DNA from 3 places in the Protofrankia sp. Cas4 genome. Region 1 is predicted to be linked to each of the others. Evidence: riboswitches for the same ligand, from Rfam matches in the RefSeq annotation. Region 1 holds a riboswitch; each other region holds the start of a gene.
The links. Region 1 has a riboswitch for cobalamin ahead of bluB (5,6-dimethylbenzimidazole synthase). Riboswitches for the same ligand answer to the same signal wherever they lie in the genome.

Region 1 (2,579 bases):
TCTTCCTGTTCTACCGCGACGGCACCGGGAAGCAGCAGGTGGTGAACCTGACCGCGGCCGTGGGTGTGACGGTCGGTCGCGGTCCCGGTAGCGACGTCAGGCTGGCGTGGGACAGCAAGGTCTCACGCCTGCATGCACAGTTCCAACAGATCGGAACCAACTGGATACTGATCGACGGAGGGTTGTCCCGTAACGGCACCTTTGTGAACGGGGAACGGCTCGTCGGACGGCGACGGCTCGGGGACGGCGACGTTATTCTCGTCGGTTCGACCTCGCTGACTTATCGTGACAACCGCTTCGGCCGCGCATCCGCCGGCCGTGGCGCGATAGAGACCCAAGACGTGAACAATATCGTGACCCTGCGTTCCCTGTCGTCGACCCAGCTGCTGGTACTGGAATCCCTGTGTCGCCCGTACCAGGAGCGAACCCCGTACACGACTCCCGCAACAAATCGGCAGATCGCCGACGAGTTGTTCTTCAGTGTCGAGGCGGTCAAGACCCACCTACGGACGTTGTTTCGCAAGTTCGGCGTGGAAGAACTGCCGCAGAACCAGAAGCGAATGAAGCTCGTCGAGCTGGCTTTCCAGGCCGGGTTGGTGTCCGAGCGCGAACATTGATCGTCACCACTGGCCCACCACGCCGCACTCCCAACCCCGTCGCCCGATGACTTCGGGCGTTCCGCGGTCAGACCGAGCGTCGCGTGTGGGATGATCGTGGCGGCATCCTTCGCGAGGTGCCCTGGGAGACCGGGGAGAATCGGGAAGCCGGTGAGAGTCCGGCACGGGCCCGCCGCGGTCATCGGGGAGTCACCGTCCACGCGCGCAGGCGCAGCCACTGGGCCACCTGGCCTGGGAAGGCCGGGCGGCCAGGCGTTGATCCGAGAGTCCGAAGACCGGCCTCGCATGTGTGCCACCCGCCGATGGTCGGGTGGTCGGAGCGCGGGAGCCTCGCCATGTCCGTAAACATCTACGATGTGATCAAAAAACGCCGTGACGTGCGTGCCCAGTTCACCGGAGCGCCGATCGCGGCCGATGTCCTGGACCGTGTGCTTGCGGCGGCTCATGCCGCCCCGAGCGTCGGCCTGAGTCAGCCATGGGACTTCATCCTGGTCGAAAACATCCGAACCCGGAAAACCTTTCATGATCATGTCAGGCATGAACAAGCTGTCTTTGCGGCGACACTGACCGCGGACCAAGCCACCCGTTTCAGCCGGATCAAGATCGACGGCGTACTGGAGTCCACGCTGGCCGTCGTGGTGACATACGACCCGCGGCGGGGCGCACCAGCTGTCCTGGGACGACACTCCATCGCGGATGCCGGGCTGTATTCCGTATGTCTGGCCATCGAGAACCTGTGGCTGGCAGCGACCGCCGAAGGCCTCGGCGTCGGCTGGGTGTCCTTCTATCGTGAACAGGCCGTTCGGAACATGCTCGGGATTCCCGACGAGGTCCGGCCGGTCGCGTGGTTGTGCCTGGGACCTGTCACACATCATGAGACCGTTCCCGACCTGGAACGGCACAACTGGGCCTACCGGCGCGCTCTGCCTCAGGCAGTCCATCACGAGATGTGGTAATCAGCCGGTCAGGAATCGACGGTCTGCCACCTTCAGGCAAAGGTGGCCGACCGTCGGCGGCTCTCCGGGAAACTGATGCCAGAACCCGTTTCAGGCTTGTTTCAGAGGGCGGAGACTACCTGGTCGTAGTCCAGCCGTGGGCTGCGGTCGAACCACGGGTTCTCCCCGGGAGTGCCGATGTTTATGACTGCAAGTGTCCGCAACGGCTGGTCGGCGAAGAACTCCTTGTCGACAGCGGTGGCGTCCAGGCCCGTCATCGGGCCGGCCGCCAGCCCAGCGGCGCGGATACCCAGAATGAGGTAGCCGATCTGCAGGCCGGCGTTGAAGCGGGCCGTCTGCTCGCGAGCGACCGGTTCGGTGAAGAAGTCCTTGGCGTTCGGCAGATGGGGGAAAACCTGCGGGAGGTTCTCGTGGAAGTCGACGTCCGCGGCCACGATGGCCACGAGCGGCGCAGACTGCGTCTTCGCCTGGTTACCCGGGCTGAGATGCTGTACCAGCCGTTCCCGAGCCTCGGGCGAACGGACCAGGATGATCCGCAGCGGCTGCGCGTTCATACTGGTCGGCGCCCATTTGATCAGCTCATAGATGGCACGGACCTGCTCGTCGGACACTGGATCGTCGCTGAACGTGTTCGCAGTCCGGGCCGTGTGGAACAACAGATCCGCGGCGGCGGCGTCCAGCAGCAGGGCGTCTTCGCCGGTAGCGATATCGGTGATGGTCATGGAGGTCGGGACTCCTGATAGTCGGGTGGTTGCCATGAGCACTCCGGGGACTGCGGCCTACGGGCGCGCGATCTGACGATCGTCGCGCGCCCGTTGGCCCAGCTGCTTAATTGAACCGACAACTATGCTGCCGGCATCCCGACTGCGATGTGAGCTGCGCCTCCAGGCCCGCTCTCGGCGGGGCCGGGTACGAAGGGCTGCTACCGAGGGCGGCTACCAAGGGCTGCTACCAAGGGCGGCATCGATCCGTGGAGAGTGCTCGGATGTCTAGTAACCCACGTCCG
Region 2 (9,515 bases), on a different contig from region 1:
CGCAACCGATCCGCTGCCGGCACCGACGTCCCAGATGAGATCGCCGGGTCCGGGGCCGAGGTGGGCCAGTGCCACCGCCCGCACCTCGGCCTTGCTGATCATCGAGTCGCGATGGGTGAACGCGGCCTCGGGCAACGCCCAGCCCGGTGGTGACGCCCGGCGCGGAAAGATCCATCCAGCCGAGTCGTGATCTTCGGTCGTGGGTCGGTCCGGCGTGACCCGGTCGGTGCCATGGACGTTGGTGTCATGGACGCTGGTGTCCACCACGATGACCACGTTCGGATCTCGCCAGTCGCGACGTGCCGCGGCTTGCGGTGGCGTGCACCAGGTGGTCCGTTCGGTGGGCATCCCGAGATCCTCGGCGACGAACATCCGGCGCGGCAGCGCCGTCAGCGCGGCGCCGAGGATGGCCGGGTCGCCGCCCGGTCCGGTCAGCACGGCCACGCATGGATGGGCGCGGCAGGCGTTGATGGCCCGGTCCAGGCGGCGACCGTGCGCGCTGAGTACCAGGGCGTCGTCCCACGGCAGCCCGGCACGCGCGAAGGCGAGGGTGACCGAGGACGTCGCGGGCAGCACCTCGATGTCGAGACGGAGCCGGCGCAGCGCCCGGACGATGCCGAAGAACCCCGGGTCACCGCTGGCCAGGACCACCGCCGGGCCACCGTCGGCGGCCAGGTGGGCGTTCAGTTCAGCCAGGCCCGCCGCGACGTTACCAAGGGTGATCGCCGCCACTCCTGTGGCCAGAAGTGGCGCGACCGCATCGAGATGGCGACGCCCGCCGACCACCACCGAGGCGGTGCTCAACGCGTGGACCGCGGCGGCGGTGAGCGGACGCCCGTCCCAGCCGATCACCGTCACCCGATTCACCATCACGCGGTTCACCGTCACCCGATTCACCATCACGCGGTTCACCGTCACCCGATTCATGGTGTCGACCTGCATGGCCCGACCCATGTCTGTTCCGTCGCGGCGACGCAGGACATCCCGGTGAAGTCGACCATGGCGACCCGGGCCCGCAGACGTCCCTCGGTGAACCGGACGAGAACGCCCGCGACCCGGGCACAGAGCAGGTCGCCGGCTGCCCGCAGCAGGCCGGCGGTCTCCCACAGCTCATGGGCGTGGCGCGCGGTGTTGGCAACGGCGACCGCGGCCACCAGCGCCGCGTCGCCACCGGCGTCCGCGGTGATCCCGGCGAGCAGGTCCGGGGAGACCTTCGACCGGGTGTAGTGCGTCATCAGGATGCCCGCGGCCAGCTTGGTGAGCTTGCCGGCCATGCCGACGAAGACCACGTCGGTCATGCCCACCTCGACCGCGCGGCGCAGGGCCGCTCCGGTGAAGTCGCCGACCTCGACGAAGCACACCTCGGGCAGCGCCGGTAGCAGCCCGATGGCCGCCTTCTCGGTGCGCCCGCCGGTGGCGAGCACGACCGTGCACTGCTGCTGGGCGGCGGCGACCGCCACGGCCTGTTCCACCGAGGCCCGCCATGACGCGGTGGAGAAGGGCCGCACGATGCCGGTGGTGCCGAGGATCGAGATCCCGCCGATGATGCCCAGCCGGGCGTTGGTGGTCCGCCGCGCCATCCGCTCCCCATCCGGCACGCTGATCACCACCCGTAACCCGCGGGTGTCCAGGTCGACGACCTCCGCGACCGACCGTGTGATCATCGATCGGGGCACCGGGTTGATCGCCGCTTCGCCGACGGGCAGGCCGAGACCGGGTTTCGTGACGACGCCGACGCCGGTTCCACCGTCGATCTCGATTCCGGTCCGCGTCCGCCAGGTCACCGTCGCGGTCAGGTGTGCGCCGTGGGTGACGTCCGGATCGTCCCCGGCATCCTTGATCACGACGGCCTCGGCGGTTCGTCCGGCATCGACCACGCACCGCTCGACCGCAAAGGAGACCAGCCCGCCGGCTGGCAGGCTCACGGTGACCGCCCGCTGCACGATCCCGGAGACCAGGGCCGCGCTCGCGGCTTTCGCCGCGGCGGCCGAACACGTCCCGGTGGTCCATCCGGTGCGCAGCGCGTCCGGCCGGACCTTGGCGGTGCGCGGCAGATCAGGCTCACGCAGCGGGACCAGCTGGGGAGCCGGTTCATGGGGGTTCACGCCGGTTGCTCTCCGGCTTCCCGCGGACGGTCGTGGGTCCGGTCGTGGGCCCGGTCATGGGCCCGCAGCGCCACCCGGGCGGTCCGTTCGGCCTTGCGGAACCCGTGAAAATGGCCGGGGTGGTAGAGGTGCGAGCGGGTGCCACCCGCCGCCAGCGCCGGGCCGACCAGCACCAGGGTGTGCTTCCACAGTTTGTGCGCACGGACGGTGGCTGCGAGGTCCGCAAGTGCGCACCGCACGATCAGTTCATCCGGCCAACTCACCCGGTAGGCGATCACACAGGGCGTGTCCGGCGGATAACCACCGTCGGTGAGCTCGTCCTGGAGCTGACCGGATCGGGCCGCCGACAGGAACAGCGCCATCGTCGTGCCGTGCCGCGCGAAGCCGGCGATCTCCTCGCCCGCGGGCATCGGGGTCTTGCCGCCGCCGAGCCGGGTCAGGATCACCGACTGTGCCACCTCGGGAATGGTCAGTTCGCGTTGGATGGACGCGGCGGCGGCGGTGAAGCTGCTGACCCCGGGCACGATCGCGGTGGCGAGCCCGAGTGCGGCGCAGACCTCCAGCTGCTCCTGCACCGCTCCCCACAGCGCCGGGTCGCCGGAGTGGATCCGGGCCACGGCAAGCCCGTCACGCGCCGCCCGCCGGTAGACGTCCCGGACGCCTTCGAGCGGTAGTCCGGCCGAGTCGATGATCTCGGCGTCGTCGCGGGCGTGGGCGAGCACGTCCGGGTGCACCAGTGAGGACGCCCAGATGACCACATCCGCCTCGCTGATCATCCGTGCGCCGCGCAGGGTGAGCAGGTCCGCGGCGCCGGGGCCGGCCCCGACGAACGTCACCCGGCCGCGTGGCGCTGGTGTGGCCCCGGCCGCTGTTTCGGTCAGGTCGGCCACTGTCGCCTCCGGGTTGAGATCACCGTGGACAGGTAGGGGCCGGGCTGGTCTCGGGGCAGCTCACCCGCCTGGCGGACGTCGCAGTCCGCCAGACCCAGCGAAGCGCCGTAGACGGCTGTGCCGCCCGTGCCGGTCGCGTCACCTGTGCCGCCGAGCCGGTCGGCTTCGGCGAGGATGTCGAGGACCTGCGGCAGCGCCCGGCCGCCCTTGTAGGCGATGACCGTGTCGTGGTCGGCCACGGCCCGCCGGTAGGCGTCCACCCCGGCGGTCAGCGGCAGCAGCGCCACCGTCTCGGTGCCCACCGCCAGCACCGTGCCGGACCGGGCGGCGAGATCCTGCAGCGCCATGATGCCGGGAACGGTCTCGACGACGACGTCGGGTAGCAGTGCCCGCACCCGGGCGGCCAGCGTGGTGAAGGTCGAGTAGACGTTGGGGTCGCCGATCGTGGCGAACGCGACGACTCCCCCCCGGCTGCCCCCCGGGCTCCCTCCCGGACGGCTTCCCGGACGGCTTCCCGGACGGCTTCCCGGATGTGTGCGCAGCGCCTGGGCGACCACCCCGGCCGGGGTGTCGTAGTCGGCGTCGCCGGTCATCCGGAACGGCAGGCGGCGAATCCGGTCATGGGTGACGTGTGCGCGCACGGTTGCCTCGGCCCGCCCCGGCGGCGGCGTTCCCTCGCTCACCGGGACGAACACGACATCGGCCCGCTCCAGGACACCGACCGCCTTGACCGTGATCAGGTCCGGATCGCCGGGACCCACACCGACCCCGATCAGACGGCTGCCCGTCCGTACGCGGTCGCCCGCCGGAGCAGGCTGCGCGTCCATCCCGCCTGTCCTGTCCATCCCGCCTATGCCGTCCATTGCGGCCCTCTCGCCTGCCGTGCCGCCGCGACGAACCGTGCGGCCACGCCGGGTACACCCGCCCAGTGCAGATGCAGGTAGGACGCGTGGACCCCGCCGTGCACGAAGCCTTCGGTCCGCTCGTCGGGCTCGTCGGGCTCGTCGCCTGCTGGGCGGCCGCCGATCTGCCAGGCAGAGCGTGCCGTCCGGTGCTGCGTGGTCAATACCGATGTGCGGTGGAACTCGTGGGCGGTCACCGGGGTGCCGGCTTCGGCGATCGGGCTGTCGCAGGCGGCCACGGCTCGGCGGTAACCAAGGGTGAGCCGAGGGGTCATAGCGGTGTCGACGTCGAGAACCCCGCACATCGGATGCCCGTCCAGGGATCGGGCGAGGTAGAGCAGGCCCGCGCACTCGGCGCTGACCGGCGCGCCCCTTCCCGCCAGTGCCGCCACGTCGGCGCGCAGGGCCGCATTCGCGGCGAGCTCGGGTGCGTGTTCCTCCGGGAATCCCCCACCGATGATCAATCCGTCGCAGCCTGTTGGAAGATTCTCGTCACGCAGCGGATCGACGGTGACCACCTCTGCTCCCGCGGCGAGCAGCAGCTCACCCTGCTCGGCATAACCGAAAGTGAACGCCGGCCCGCCCGTGACCGCGATCCGCACCGGCCGGCCCACCGCTGATACCGCCGATACCGCCGGCACCGCCGACTTAACGTCATGAATTATGTTGGATGGCGACCATGGCGCCACGTTCAGTGCCGGCGCCGACCGGGCGAGGGCGAGCACGGCATCAAGATCGCATGATGCGGCGACCAGCGTGCCGAGCGCGGCGACAACCTGCGCCGCCGCGGACGCGCGTTCGGCCGCGGGCACCAGCCCGAGATGGCGGGATGGCACCGCGGCCCGATCGTCGCGGCGCAGCACGCCCAGCACGGTGACGCCGAGACCCGCGACCGCGTCCCGCAACAGCCGTTCGTGGCCGGGCGAACCGACCCGGTTGAACACCACTCCGCCCAGGCGTACCCGCTCGTCCCAGGTGGCGAAGCCGTGCACGGTCGCGGCCACCGAGCGGCCCACCGCGGACGCGTCGACCACCAGCACGACCGGGGCGCCGGTCAGCCGGGCCACATGGGCGGCCGAGGCGAAGTCGGCGGGCTGACCGGCTTCGGGCACCGACACCCCGTCGAACAGGCCCATCACGCCTTCCACGATGGCGATGTCGGCGTTGCGCGCGCCGTGGGCGAACAGCGGTGCGATCCGATGCTCCCCGCACAGCACGGCGTCGAGGTTGCGGCCGGGGCGCCTGCTGGCGATGGTGTGATAGGTCGGGTCGATGTAGTCGGGCCCGACCTTGTGCGGGGACACCCGCAGGCCGCGGGCGGTGAACGCGGCCATCAGCCCGGTCGCCACCGTGGTCTTGCCGGCGCCGCTGGCCGGGGCGGCGATCATCAGCCGCGGTGGCAGCGGGACAGGCGGGGCTACCATTCGATCCCCCGTTGGCCCTTCTGCCCGGCGTCCATCGGATGCTTCACCTTGGTCATCTCGGTGACCAGGTCGGCGGCGTCGATCAGCGCGGGCGGGGCGGCGCGCCCGGTGATGACGACATGCTGGCGTCCCGGACGGGTACGCAGCACCTCGATGACCTCGTCGGTGTCGATCCATCCCCACTTCAGCGGGTAGGTCAGCTCGTCGAGGACGTAGAGCCGGTAGGTCTGGGCGGCCAGGTCCCGGCAGATCTGCGCCCAGCCCTCCCGGGCGGCCTCGGCGGGGTCGGCGGCGGGGTCGATCCGGGCCTGCACCCAGCTCCATCCCTCGCCCATCTTGTGCCAGGTGATGTCCCCGCCCTCGCCGCCGGCGGCCAGGGTGCGCAGTGCCCGTTCCTCCCCGATCCGCCATTTCGCGGACTTGACGAACTGGAACACCCCGACGTCCCAGCCCTGCGCCCAGCCGCGCAGCGCGAGCCCGAACGCCGCGGTCGACTTCCCCTTGCCCTCACCCGTGTGAACGATCAGCAGTGCCCTGTCCCGGCGCGCCCGGGTCGTCAGGCCGTCGTCGGGCACGACGGATGGCTGTCCCTGTGGCATGGCTAGGCAGCCCTGCGCCGGCTGGTCGTGCGGCTGGTCGCGCGGTTGGTCGCGGCCGCCAGCGCGTCGATCGGGATGGTCGTGCCGCCGAGCGCGGTCGCGAGGCGGTCGGCCAGGCCCAGGCGCACGTACCCGCTCTCGCAGTCGACGACGATGCTCGCTAGGCCGCGACGAGCCAGCGCCCGCGCGGGGGTGAGCGGGTCCGGCCCGGCGGTGGCACGGCCGTCGGTGACGACGATCAGCAGCGGACGTCGGTCCGGGTCGCGGCGGCGTTCGGCCGCGAGGACCTCGCCGGCGCGGGTAAGCCCGGCTGCCAGCGGGGTCCGCCCGCCAGTCGGCAGGGACGCGAGCCGCGCCGCGCCCACCTCCACACTCGATGTCGGGGGGAGGACGAGATCGGCGCCGGAACCCCTGAAAGTGATCATTCCGACCCGGTCGCGGCGCTGGTAGGCGTCGAGCAGGAGGGACAGCACGGCGGTGGTGACCGTACGCATGCGGGCGCGGGCGGCCATCGAACCGCTGGCGTCCACCAGGAACAGGACCAGGTTGCCCTCACGTCCCGCCCGGACCGCACCGCGCCGGTCGGTGGGACGTAGTGCGAGCCCCGGGCCTACCCGCCCGCGGGCGTGCTGCCAGGGCGCGGCTGCCCGCAGGGTCGCCAGCAGGTGCAGGCCGGGTGCGTCCGGGGAGCTCGTGACGACCGCGCCGTGCGAGGTGCGGGCGCGTGAGCGGCGGCCGGGCGCGCCCAGCGGCGTTCCGGTGTCTGGGATCTCCAGCCGGCGCGGGCGAAACGACGGGCCGGGCGTGCCTGCACGTCGCTCCTGGCGCCCCTGCCCCTGCCCCGCCGTGGCGCGGTATTCCCCGGCATCCTGTTCCGGGGCATCGTGTTCCGCGGAACGCGGGGATGGGACGACATCCGACTCGGCCGTCCGCTCCGCTGTCGTTTCCGGCCCGCTGGACGTCGGCCCGCCGCGTCCACCACCGCCACCACCGCCACCACCGCCACCGGGCGACGGGGGGCGATCCGGGTCCATGTCCGGGTCCATGTCGGGGTCCGGGTCCGGACCGGTGGGGGACTCCTCCGCGTGCTCGTGCGCAGCCTCGTCCAACGCGTCGTCCAACGCCTTGGTCAGGGCGTCTTCGTCCAGGCCGGGCGCGTCGAACGGGCCACGGCGGCAGCGGTGCGGCAGGGCCAGGCGGGCGGCCCGGCGGACGTCGTCGGCGTCGACGGTCTCCCGGCCCTCCCAGGCGGCCAGCGCGATCGCGGTGCGTGCCACGACCACGTCCGCGCGCATCCCGTCCACGTCGAACGCCGCACACACCGCGGTGACCTGGCGCAGTGCGGAGTCGGGCAGTTCGACAGCGGGCAGCCGGTCGCGGGCGGTGGCGATCCGGGCGGCCAGGACGGTCTCCTGCACCGCCCAGCGAGCGGCGAAGGCGTCGGGGTCGGCGTCGTAGGCCAGCCTGCGGCGCACCACCTCGGCCCGCACCGGCGGCTGTCGGCTGGCGGCGACCTCGACGGTCAGTCCGAAGCGGTCCAGCAACTGCGGGCGCAGCTCACCTTCTTCGGGGTTCATCGTCCCGACCAGCAGGAAGCGGGCTGCATGGCGCACCGACACCCCGTCACGTTCCACGTGGGCGACACCGAGGGCGGCCGCGTCCAGCAGCAGGTCGACGAGATGGTCGTGCAGGAGGTTGACCTCGTCGACGTAGAGCAGGCCGCGATGGGCGGCGGCGAGCAACCCCGGCCGCAGCGAGGTGACGCCTTCGGCGAGCGCCCGGTCGAGGTCGATCGCTCCGGTGACCCTGTCCTCGGAGGCGCCGACCGGCAGCTCCACCAGGCGCGCCGCCCGGGTGCTCGGCCGCGCCTCCGGTGGATGCGGGCCGTCCGGGCAGTCGGGGTCGACCGCGGCCGGGTCACAGGAGAACCGGCAGCCGGTTACCACGTTCACCGGTGGGAGCAACGCGGCGAGCCCTCGGACCGCGGTCGACTTGGCCGTGCCCTTCTCGCCGCGGACGAGGACCCCGCCGATCGCCGGGGACACCGCGTTGAGGACGAGCGCGAGCCGCAGGTCGTCCATGCCCACCACCGCGGACAACGGGTAGGCCGTCATCGTGCCCTGTGCCGGTGTGCGCCGGACTCCGTATCGATCACGAGCCGGCCGATCACGAGCCGGCCGATCACGAGCCGGCGGGCGTGCGTTGGCATACCGCGGTCCTCCCTCGGGTTTCCTCGCCCTCGGTAACGGTGCGGACGGCCGGAGTATCCTGACTTCCGGATCAGCGCGCCCCCTCGGCCTTCCAACCGCTCTCGCGGCCGTGACGTACGGTGAGGGGTTGCTCCCCGGTGACAGTGGCGGGACCGCGCCGGATTCCCACCGGCTTCCTCCACTGCCGTCGCGTTCCTCAGCATGGCACACCTACGGTCATAGCGACGGTCCGACGGGTTATCCTTCGCGGCTTTCAAGGCCGCCCGCAAGGCCGCCCGCAACGCCGCCTTCAAGGTCACCTTCGAGCTCCAGGTAGGTCTGGCGGAGTCCGTCGATGGTGGTGGCGTCGGGTTTTTCCCACAGGCCGCGGTCGGCGGCTTCCAGCAGGCGTTCAGCGATGCCGCGCAGCGCCCACGGATTGGACGTTTGCATGAAGTCGCGGGTTTCGGGGTCGAACACATAGGAGGCGGCCAACGACTCGTACATCCAGTCCTGCACGACACCCGCGGTCGCGTCATAGCCGAACAGGTAGTCGACGGTCGCCGCCAGTTCGAACGCGCCCTTGTAACCGTGGCGGCGCATCGCCGCGATCCAGCGCGGATTCACCACCCGGGCCCGGAACACCCGGTGGGTCTCCTCCTGCAACGTGCGGGTCTTCACCGCGTCCGGCATGGCGCTGTCCCCCACGTAGGCCGCCGGTGACGCGCCCGTGAGCGCGCGGACCGCCGCGACCATCCCGCCGTGGTACTGAAAGTAGTCGTCGGAGTCGACCAGGTCGTGCTCGCGGGTGTCCTGATTCTTCACGGCCACCTGGATGCGACGGAACGCCTGCTCCATGTCGGCTCGGGCCTCCCGCCCGTCGAGGTCGCGGCCGTAGGCGTAGCCGCCCCACACCGCGTACACCTCGGCAAGGTCGGCGTCCGAACGCCACTCGCGCGAGTCGATCAGGGGCAGGAGACCGGCGCCGTAGGCCCCCGGCTTCGACCCGAAGATACGGGTCGTGGCCCGCCGCCGGTCACCGGGAGCGGCGCGCAGATCGGCTCGCACGTGGGCGGCGAGTGCGTTGTCGGCATCCGCCTCCTCGTCGAGGGCCGCGACGGTGCTCACCGCGTCGTCGAGCAGCGTGACAATGTGGGGGAAGGCATCCCGGAAGAAGCCGGAGATCCGCACGACCACGTCCACCCGCGGCCGGCCGAGCTCGGCAAGCGGTACCACCTCGAAGCCGGTGACCCGCCGGGACGCGTCGTCCCAGGTCGGCCGGCAGCCGAGCAGCGCCAGCACTTCCGCAATGTCGTCACCTTGCGTACGCATCGCGGACGTGCCCCAGACGGTCAGTCCCACCGAGGACGGATAGCTCCCGGTGTCGGCGAGGTGGCGGGCGAGCA
Region 3 (9,515 bases), on a different contig from region 1:
GCGCCCCGAACAGCAGGCCGATCGTGGTCCACAGCGACACCTGAATCGCCAGGGATGCGATGCGGAACCGCCACAGCACATCGGCGGGAAATCCCTGCGGGGTCTCGTGCACCTGTGGCAGGAGGTAACAGGCCAACCCGACGATCACCAGAGCACCGGCCATGGCGAGCAACGCCGCATCCCAGGCACCGAACCTCGCCGCGAGCCGGCGAGCCGTCACAGCGCCACCGATGACCGCTGCCAGCGAGATCAGCATCATCGTGAAGTACAGGCTTGTGCGCTCACCGATGGTGTCGGGATTACCGATGGACGGCGGGTTGGCCGGATACTTCAGATCGGGCAGCAGGTACATTCCCATGAAGCCCGCGAGCGCCACCAGCGCCGCCGTCCCCCGCGCACCCAGGCCACCGAGGCGGCCCTGCACACCGGCGTAGGCGAGAGCGAAGAGCCCGCCGATTGCGACGCCGAACACCAACAGGCCGGTGAACAGGCCGATGGTGCTCTGCACGTTTCGGGACACCAAATTCATTGCCTGCACGCCGTCGGCGGCGTCCCGCGCCGACTCGAAGGCGATCGCGTGGCCGACCTCGCTCTCCCCGAGGAGCTTGGCGACGACGAAGGCACACACGGCTGCGAGCGCACCGACCAGCATCCCACGGATCAGCAGTGCGCGAACCATCACCGGCCCCGCTCAGTGACAGGCAAAACCGAGCAGGTGACGGGCATCGTGTACGAACTCGTGGATGTAACTACCGCCCACGAGCGACACGGCGCCCTGTTCCGCACCGACGAAGTACAGCAGCAGCAGCGCCAGGACCGAACCGAAGAGCGCAAATGGGGCCAGCTCGGTCAGGGGGATCGTCGGCAGCGCCGGACGGGCGGCCGGCGCATCGCCAGCCGCTGGATACGCCATTGCATGGGCCATTGCGGGACCTCCACAGGAATCACGCGTTCCACTCGGCAGGGCATGTCCGGCGATGGGTCTGGCTTCCGACGTCGCTCCTTGGGCGGGCCGGTCACAGTGGCGCGACCGTGCCGGATTCACACCGGCTTCCACCACTCGGACACCAATGAGACAACCAGCAATCAACCCCTCGCGTCAAGCAGTACCGGTTACGCATCTCACCGGGTACTCAGAGGACCAGCTGGGCCGAAGGGCGAAGAGCGCCCGCCCTCACCTGTGGACAGCCCTCACCTGTAGACCGATGCCGCGACCGGGATGGCCGGATCGAGGTTCTGAAGGGGAACCACCCGCCGACCCAGTGGCGCAATGGCCAGCGGAATCATCTTGAACGACGCCACGCCGAACGGGATCCCGATGATCGTCAAACAGAGCACCACACCGAAGATCAAATGTCCGAGGACGAGCCACCAGCCGGCGATCAGGAACCACAGCAGGTTGACCAGGAAGAGCACGACGGGAGCCTCGCCGGGCTGGTCGACCACGACCCGGCCGAACGGCCAGACGACGTAGCCCGCCAACCTGAACGCCGCGACCCCGAACGGGATCGTCACGATCAGCAGGCAGCACACGATGCCGGCAAGGAGATAGCCGAGCGCCAGCTCGAACCCGGCGAACAACAGCCACAGAATGTTTCCGATTATCCGCACGCCCGCTACCTACCCGCCTGAGCGGTCACGATCCCGAGTCACGCTCGACCCGGATCCGGCGGGACTGGATCGCCGGCATCTCGCGGACCTCACGACCCGCCACGCCCCGACCCCTTCGACAAGGGCCTCGCCGGCACGCCCAACCCCGACATTCAGGTATATCCATATGTTCGGCTAATTCAGGACCTTCGTCCCGTTTTCTGCTACCCTCACGGGTAGTAACCTGACCGGGACGGAGGACGCGGGATGCATGGGCTCCACGCCCTGCAACGCCGCGTCCCCGTTGCCGGCCGCGCTGGGCAGCACCGCTCCCATCCGTTCCGGAGATTCTTCCCGAACGGCACTCGACGCATCCTGGACTTGACCGATCGACAGGAGGAGCAACACGGTGAACAACGAGAAGGCCGAAGACCAGCCGCTGCACGTGCAGGGCCGGGACGCGGTCATCGCCGGTGCCGCTGGAGTACGGTGGCGCGACGGCGAGCCGCCCGACTATCATCTGTCGAAAGAGACGATGCCCCAGGAGCGTACCCACGAACACGCCAAGGGCTCCCTGGCCGACATCGTCGAGCGCGTGGTTCAGGTCTTCGAAATGGAGGTCTCCCACAAGAAAGATCCGGCCCAGTGGGTCAGTATGGTCACCGATCAGTTCCGTACCCGCGTCAACGGCGGTCCCTGGGCAAACAGTCAGGACCTTGTCGAAAGAGGCAGCTACAACATCCTCATCGGCGAGAACCCCTATTACTCGGCGAGCGACGAGACGTTCGAGTCCTCCCATCAAATCTTCCTCAAGGCCCTTCCGGGCGGCTTCTTCTGGGAGGTCCTGGAGGTCTACTCGCCACCGCCTATGATCACTTTTAAATGGCGCCACTGGGGTACCTTCAGCGGACCGTACAAGGGGTTCGACCCAACCGGCGAACGCGTCGAGATGTTCGGGGTCAGCGTGGCGCGTGTCGCTGACGACCTCAGACTGCTCGAAGTCGAACACTTCTACGACAACACCGGCTTCCTCGGCCAGCTAGCCGGCACACGCTCCGCGTGAGATCGGGGGCGCGGCTCTCCGCCACGTCAGCCGCGCCAACCAACAGACCAACAGACCAACAGCAGGAGCAGCCAGGAACAGCCTGAGAGCGCCCGGCCAGAACGTCAACGTGTGACCGGGAGATAGCTCCAGCCACGTTGTACGAAGGTGGGACGCCGGACGGGGGTCCCAGCGAAAGAAAGCGCGGGAAAGCGCGCCATCAGGCTGCGCACGGCTATCGCCAGCTCCACTCGGGCCAGCGGCGCCCCAACGCAGAAGTGGACGCCACCGCCGAAGGCGACGTGCGGATTCGGTTCCCGGCCGACATCGAACTCGTCAGCCCGCTCGAAAACCTCAGGGTCACGGTTGGCCGAACCGAGCAGAGCCGCGATCCGCTCCCCCGTCCGCACGACCACTCCCCCGATCTCCACGTCGGCCATGGCGGTCCGTTCGAAAAGGTGCAGTGGCGAGTCGAAGCGGAGGAACTCCTCGGCTGCGGTGGCGGCCAGTTCCGCCGGCCGCTCAATCAGCCGCCGCTGCTGCTCGGGGTGGCTCAGCAACGCGACCATGCCGTTGCCGAGGCAGTTGACGCTGGCCTCGTGCCCGGCGTTGAGCAGTACCACGACCGTGGCAACCAGCTCGTCCTCGGTCAACCGGTCGCCCTCCTGCTCCGCCTGGACGAGATGGGTGATCAGGTCGTCGTGCGGACGGCGGAGGCGTTCGGTGGCAAGGGCGCGCACGTAGGCGCCGAACTGGGCGGCCGCCTCCTGGGCCGCGGCCTCCTGCGCGGGACTGCGCTCGTATTCGTTCATCTTCACCAGATCCGCCGACCACGGGCGCAGCAGATGCCGGTCGCTGTCGGGAATACCGAGCAGCTCCGCGATGACCATCACCGGCAGTGGTTCGGCGAACTCGGTGATCAGGTCGAAGGGTTGCCCGTCCGCCGTTCTCGTCGCGACGCCGTCGAGCAGGACCTGGCACAGCTCGTGGATGTGCGGCCGCAGTCGCTCGATGTTGCCGCGGGCGAAGGCCTTGCCCAGTAGCCCGCGCAACCGGGTGTGCTTGGGTGGCTCACATCCCAGGACGGACTCCCGCTCCAGCTTGTTGAAGCCGACCCAGAGGTCCTCGGGCAGGCGTGGCTGGTAGATCCGGCCCAGCCCGCGGTGACGCACCACCGCGTCGGCGTCACGGTACCTGGCCGCCAGCCACATCCCGAGCTCGTCGCTCCACACCGGGCGGCCGGCCGCCCGAAGCTCGGCGAAGACCGGGTACGGGTCACGGACAAGATCAGGACTACGTGGGTCAAAGCGACCTGCGTGACCATCGACCCGACGGGACGGGACCACCGCGCGCTCCATTCCGTGGCGGACACCCCCACCCCACCATGGAACCAGTACAGCTCGGCGCGCAGCAGGCAGACCCGGCCCTATCCTGCGGCGCGGCCTGCGTAGTTGATCACGTCAACCATATTCGATCATGGCTGTTTGCGCGCACCCGGAGACCTTTTGATCAGCTAGCCCGGCCAAAGGGTGCGCGATCATGGCTTTTTCGCGCACCCGGAGGCCTTTTGATCAGCTAGCTCAGCGTGCGTAGCCAGTTGGCGAGCAGGTGGATACCGGCATCGCCGGACTTCTCCGGATGAAACTGGGTGGCGCACAGGGGACCTCGCTCCACGGCGGCGGCAAAAGGCTCACCGTGCTCGGCCACGGTGTCCCCGGGCTCCGCCTTGGCCGCATACGAGTGGACGAAGTAGAACCGCGTGTCCGCCGGCAGCCCGTCGAACAACACCGTGTCGGGCGGCGGGGCCACCGTGTTCCACCCCATGTGCGGAAGGATCGGCGCGTCCAGACGCCGAACCTCCCCCGTGAGCACGCCGAGGCCGGGAGTCCGCACCCCGTGCTCATCCCCCAGGTCGTAGAGGACCTGCATGCCCACGCAGATCCCGAGAACCGGCTGCCCGCGGGCGATCCGTCCGCGGATGACGGCCGCCCCGCCGACCGCGGCGATCCCGGCCATACATGCGGCAAAGGCACCCACCCCGGGCACCACGAGCCCGTCCGCGGCCCCGCCTGCGGCCGGGTCGGCGCTCACCGTCACGGCTGCGCCGATCCGGGCGAGTGCCCGCTGCGCACTGCGCAGGTTCCCCGATCCGTAGTCCAGGACGACCACCCGCGGACCGGTCACAGCACACCTTTGGTGGACGGCACACCCGCCACCCGCCCGTCGAGCGCGACCGCGTCCCGCAGCGCCCGTGCCACCGCCTTGAACTGCGCCTCGACCACGTGGTGGGCGTTGCGGCCCGACACCACCCGCACGTGCAACGCGATCCGCGCGGACGCCGCTATCGACTCGAACACGTGGCGGGTCAGCGTCGTGTCGTAGGTGCCGATGAGCTCGATCAACTCCGGCTCGATGACCACGCAGTACGGCCGGCCGGAGAGGTCCACCGCCGCCTGCACCAACGCTTCATCCAGCGGTACCAGCGCGTCACCGAACCGCCGGATCCCGGTCTTGTCGCCGAGTGCCTCGCGCAGCGCCTCACCGAACGCGATCGAGGTGTCCTCGACCGTGTGGTGGGCGTCGATGTGCAGGTCGCCGCGGGTGCGCACGGTCAGGTCGAAGCCGCCGTGCTTGCCGAGCTGGCTGACCATGTGATCAAAAAACGGGACGTCGGTGAACGACGACGACACGCCGGTGCCGTCGAGGTCCAGCTCGACGACGACATGTGATTCCAAGGTCTTGCGTTCGATCCGAGCGGTGCGGCCCATGGTCGTCATTCCTTCCCGGAATCCGGCGGCTGAAGATCGGAACGCGCCGGCGTCGTGACCGCGCCGAGGTAATCGAGCAGGGTCGGTGTCATAGCGGGGTCGGTGTCATCGCGGGATCGGTGTCATCGCGGGATCGGTGTCATCGCGGGATCGGTGTCATCGCGGGATCGGTGTCATCGCGGGGTCGGCCAGCAGCACGCGGGTGGCGGCGAGGAATGCGTCGATCTCACCGGGCAGCCCGGCGGTGACCCGCAACCAGCCGGGTAGGCCGACATCCCGGACGAGGACGCCCGCGTCGAGCAGTGCCTGCCACATGCCGCGCTGATCGGGGAACCGTCCGAACAGCACGAAGTTCGCGTCGCTGGGAGCCACCGCGCAACCGAGCCCGGTCAGCTCGGTCACGATCCGGTCCCGTTGCGCCTTCACCGCCTCGACGGTGCCGAGCAGCTCGTCGGCATGCGCGAGCGCCGTACGCGCGACCGCCTGGGTGAAGGTCGACAGATGGTAGGGCAGCCGCACCAGCTGCAATGCGTCGATGACAGCCGGCTGCGCGGCGAGGTAACCGACCCGGGCGCCGGCGAGCGCGAACGCCTTGCTCATCGTCCGTGTCACCACCAGCCGCGGCGCTGCCGGCAGCAGTGTGAGCGCGCTGGGGACCCCGGCCCGCCGGAACTCCGCGTAGGCCTCGTCCACGACGACCATGCCGGTGCCCGTCTCGCCGACGGCCGCACACGCGGCGGTCACCACCTCGGTCGGCAGCGCGGTGCCGGTGGGGTTGTTCGGTGACGTGAGGAAGACCAGGGACGGCCGATGCCGGTGGATCGCCTGCGCCACCGCGGCCGGAGCGAGGGTGAAGTCGGCTTCGCGGGGCTCACCGACCCAGCCGGTCGCGGTCGCCATCGCGATGAGCCGGTGCATCGAATAGGAGGGCTCGAATCCGAGCGCGACCCGCCCGGGGCCGCCGAAGGCCTGGCACAGCTGCTGGAGCACCTCATTCGACCCGTTGGCCGCCCACACCTGATCGGTCCGCAGCCCGAAACCGGCGTCCGAGGTCAGGTAGTAGGCGAGGTCCGCGCGAAGCGCCTCGGCCTGGCGGTCGGGGTACCGGTTGGCCTCGGAGGCCGCGAGCGCCGCGGCCTTGCCCATGGCGTCGACCAGACCGGCGGACGGCGGGTGCGGGTTCTCGTTGGTGTTGAGCAGCACCGGAACGTCGAGCTGCGGGGCGCCGTAGGGCACCTGGCCGCGTAGGTCGTCACGCAACGGCAACTCGTCAAGCGTCAGCGGGCGCGTCGTGCGCACCCGACCCGCAGCCAACGACCGGCCGGACACGGGATCAGGCTCTGCCATCGGATGGTCTGCAACCGGATAGGCGGTCATCGCACGCGCACCTCCACCGCGTCGACGTGGGCGATAAGATCTTCAGCTCCGCCGAGCGCGGCAACCCGCGGAGCCACCTGGACGAGCGCGTCCCGATCACACTCCACCACGTGGACCTGCCGTTGGAACGCCGATACCGAAAGTCCGCCGCTGTGCCGGGCGGTACCGCCGGTCGGCAGGACATGGTTGGACCCGGCGAGGTAGTCACCGAGCGAAACCGGAGCCCACGGCCCGACGAACACCGCTCCGGCGTTGCGGACCCGGGCGGCGACCGCGGCGGCGTCCGCCGTCTGGATCTCCAGGTGTTCCGCGGCCCAGGCGTTCACCACCGCCAGACCCGCGTCGGTGTCGGCGACCAGTACGACCACGCCCTGGCCGGTCAGCGCGGCCTCCACCCGCTCGCGGTGGCGGGTCGCCGGCACCTGCTTGGCAAGCTCGATCTCGACCGCGTCGGCCAGCTCGGTGGACGCGGTGACCAGCATGCAGGCGGCCATCGGATCGTGCTCGGCCTGCGCGATGAGATCAGCCGCGACGTGGGCGGGATCCGCGGTGTCGTCGGCGAGGATCGCCACCTCGGTCGGGCCGGCTTCGGCGTCCACCCCGACCAGCCCACGCAGCAGGCGCTTTGCCGCGGTCACGTAGATGTTGCCGGGGCCCGTCACGACGTCCACCGCCGGGCAACTGGCCGTGCCGTGTGCGAACATCGCGATCGCCTGCGCACCACCGGCGGCATAGACCTCGTCCACGCCCAACATGGCGCAGGCTGCGAGAATCGTCGGATGCGGAAGTCCACCGCATTCGACCTGAGGTGGCGAGGCCAGTGCGATCGAACCGACGCCGGCCTCCTGCGCCGGTACCGTGTTCATCACCACGCTGCTCGGGTAGGCGACCCGCCCACCCGGCACGTACAACCCCACCCGCTCCACCGGGAGCCAGCGCTCGGTGACCCGGGTCCCCACGGCGACGTCGATCGTCAACGACTCGCGGCGCTGGGCACGATGGACGAGCCGGCAGCGGCGGATCGCCTCGGTCAGCGCATCGCGGACGCGCGGGTCGAGCCGGTCGAGCGCGTCGGTGAGCGCGTCGGGCGCAACCCGCACCGCGGCCGGGCGGACCCCGTCGAACCGCTCGCCCGCATCGAGGACCGCCGCATCACCGCGGTCACGCACGTCAGCACAGACGGGGCGGACCGCGTCGAGGGCGGCTTCGACATCGAGCGCCGCGCGGGGCAGCAGCCCGCGCAGCGCTGGAGCCGACGGCAGGCCCGCGCGCAGATCGAGCGTTCTCAGCACGACGACGAGAGTATCCGTACCCGCACGAGGCGCGCCGGTCTTCGTGCGACCGGCGATAGAGCGCCCGGCAATAGGGGCGCTCTTGGGGACGCGGCGTCACGGGGCAGCGCTGGTGCCCGAGCGCGTGCGTACCTGGGAGGGTGGGAAAGCGACAGTGGGAGAGAAACGTGAAGATGGGAAGGTGACGGCGGAAAAGTGACAGCCCACGGCACTACGGAGAGCGGACGGGCCTTCGACCGGCTTGAGAACCTCGTCGCCGACTACGGGGCGCAGGCGCGCCCACTTCGGCGGGTCGTCGCGCTGCTGACCGAACGGCCGTGGACCATCGGCGATCTCGTCCGGGCCTCGGGCGTGGCCCGCCGTACCGTCGAAGAGGTGCTCGCCTGCCTCACCGGTGACCTAGAGGGCCAAAGGGCGCGCGACGATCGTCAGATCGCGCGCCCGGAGGCCGCAGTCCCCGGAGTGCTGCGCGAAGACCCGGCGACATCCAGCGGCGCTGCCGGCGCTGTCATGATTTCACCGCAGCTGGTGGCCGCGTATCGTGACCGGTTCGGTTTCGACGAGCTCGGACGCACCGCGCTCAGCGATCCGCTCGCGGCGCGCCTCACCGCGCACCGCGCGCTGGTGGACACCATGGACGATCTCGTGGCCGCGGCACCGCCGTCGCGCATCGACCTCGACCACGTCCCGGCAACCGGGGAGACCGCGGCCCGGCGCGCGTTGTGGATGGACTCCACCTACGATCTCACCCGAGCACACCTGCTGTGCATCGGCGATCATGATCTCACCTCGCTAGCCGCCTGCATCCTCGTGCCGGGACTGTCGGTGACCGTCGTCGACCTCGACGAGCGGCTGCTGGAGTTCATCGACGCCCAGTCCCGGGACAGGGGTCTCGACATCCGCTGCCTGTTCGCCGACCTGCGTTTCGGGCTGCCGGCCGTGACCGAGTCCTGGGCAGATCTGATCTTCACCGATCCGCCGTACACCCCCGAGGGCGTGACTCTCTTCCTGCACCGGGGGCTGGCCGGCCTGCGCGACACCCGACGTGGGCGGCTGCTGCTCGCCTACGGACACAGCGACCTGCATCCGGCGCTCGGGTGGAAGGTGCAACGTGCCGTCAGCGATCTTCACCTCACGGTTGAGGCGATCATGGCGGACTTCAACGGTTACGACGGCGCAGAGGCGGTAGGCGCGACCAGCGACCTGTACGTGTGCCGGCCGACCGCGACGACATGGCGGCAGCTGGCCGGTGCGACCCCAGGTTCCCGGGGCCGCGCCGCGATCTACACCCGGGGCCGCCATGCGGTGGAGAGCGCGGCGGACGCGGGGCCCTCGCCCGCGGCCGCCCAGGAACTGCTGGCCACTGCCGCGGTCGGCCTCGACGGTGGCCGGCTGGTGTTCCTCGGCGACGGCGCCCCGGACACCTCCCCCGCGGGACCCGCCCAT

Region 2: linked by a shared signal. The riboswitch ahead of U9979_RS12320 (VWA domain-containing protein) and the one ahead of bluB (5,6-dimethylbenzimidazole synthase) in region 1 are both predicted to bind cobalamin.
Region 3: linked by a shared signal. The riboswitch ahead of U9979_RS13345 (CbtB domain-containing protein) and the one ahead of bluB (5,6-dimethylbenzimidazole synthase) in region 1 are both predicted to bind cobalamin.

Annotation. Positions count from the first base shown of each region.
Region 1 covers NZ_CAUVXL010000260.1:34,539-37,117, reverse strand. Annotated here, with positions in the region: gene U9979_RS23530 (FHA domain-containing protein) at 1-617, shown strand, start outside; cobalamin riboswitch at 715-916, shown strand; gene bluB (5,6-dimethylbenzimidazole synthase) at 953-1,573, shown strand; gene U9979_RS23520 (malonic semialdehyde reductase) at 1,675-2,289, opposite strand; partial or broken gene U9979_RS23515 (hypothetical protein) at 2,445-2,579, shown strand, end outside.
Region 2 covers NZ_CAUVXL010000132.1:251-9,765, reverse strand. Annotated here, with positions in the region: gene cbiE (precorrin-6y C5,15-methyltransferase (decarboxylating) subunit CbiE) at 1-888, opposite strand, end outside; gene U9979_RS12345 (cobalt-precorrin-5B (C(1))-methyltransferase) at 924-2,105, opposite strand; gene cobM (precorrin-4 C(11)-methyltransferase) at 2,102-2,995, opposite strand; gene U9979_RS12335 (precorrin-2 C(20)-methyltransferase) at 2,983-3,822, opposite strand; gene U9979_RS12330 (cobyrinate a,c-diamide synthase) at 3,846-5,321, opposite strand; gene cobO (cob(I)yrinic acid a,c-diamide adenosyltransferase) at 5,315-5,920, opposite strand; gene U9979_RS12320 (VWA domain-containing protein) at 5,923-8,034, opposite strand; cobalamin riboswitch at 8,182-8,309, opposite strand; partial or broken gene U9979_RS12315 (cobaltochelatase subunit CobN) at 8,368-9,515, opposite strand, start outside.
Region 3 covers NZ_CAUVXL010000145.1:4,930-14,444, forward strand. Annotated here, with positions in the region: gene U9979_RS13340 (CbtA family protein) at 1-679, opposite strand, end outside; gene U9979_RS13345 (CbtB domain-containing protein) at 692-913, opposite strand; cobalamin riboswitch at 959-1,099, opposite strand; gene U9979_RS13350 (YccF domain-containing protein) at 1,192-1,611, opposite strand; gene U9979_RS13355 (SnoaL-like polyketide cyclase) at 2,000-2,653, shown strand; gene U9979_RS13360 (cytochrome P450) at 2,758-3,978, opposite strand; gene hisH (imidazole glycerol phosphate synthase subunit HisH) at 4,208-4,816, opposite strand; gene hisB (imidazoleglycerol-phosphate dehydratase HisB) at 4,813-5,400, opposite strand; gene U9979_RS13375 (histidinol-phosphate transaminase) at 5,557-6,747, opposite strand; gene hisD (histidinol dehydrogenase) at 6,774-8,069, opposite strand; gene U9979_RS13385 (bis-aminopropyl spermidine synthase family protein) at 8,265-9,515, shown strand, end outside.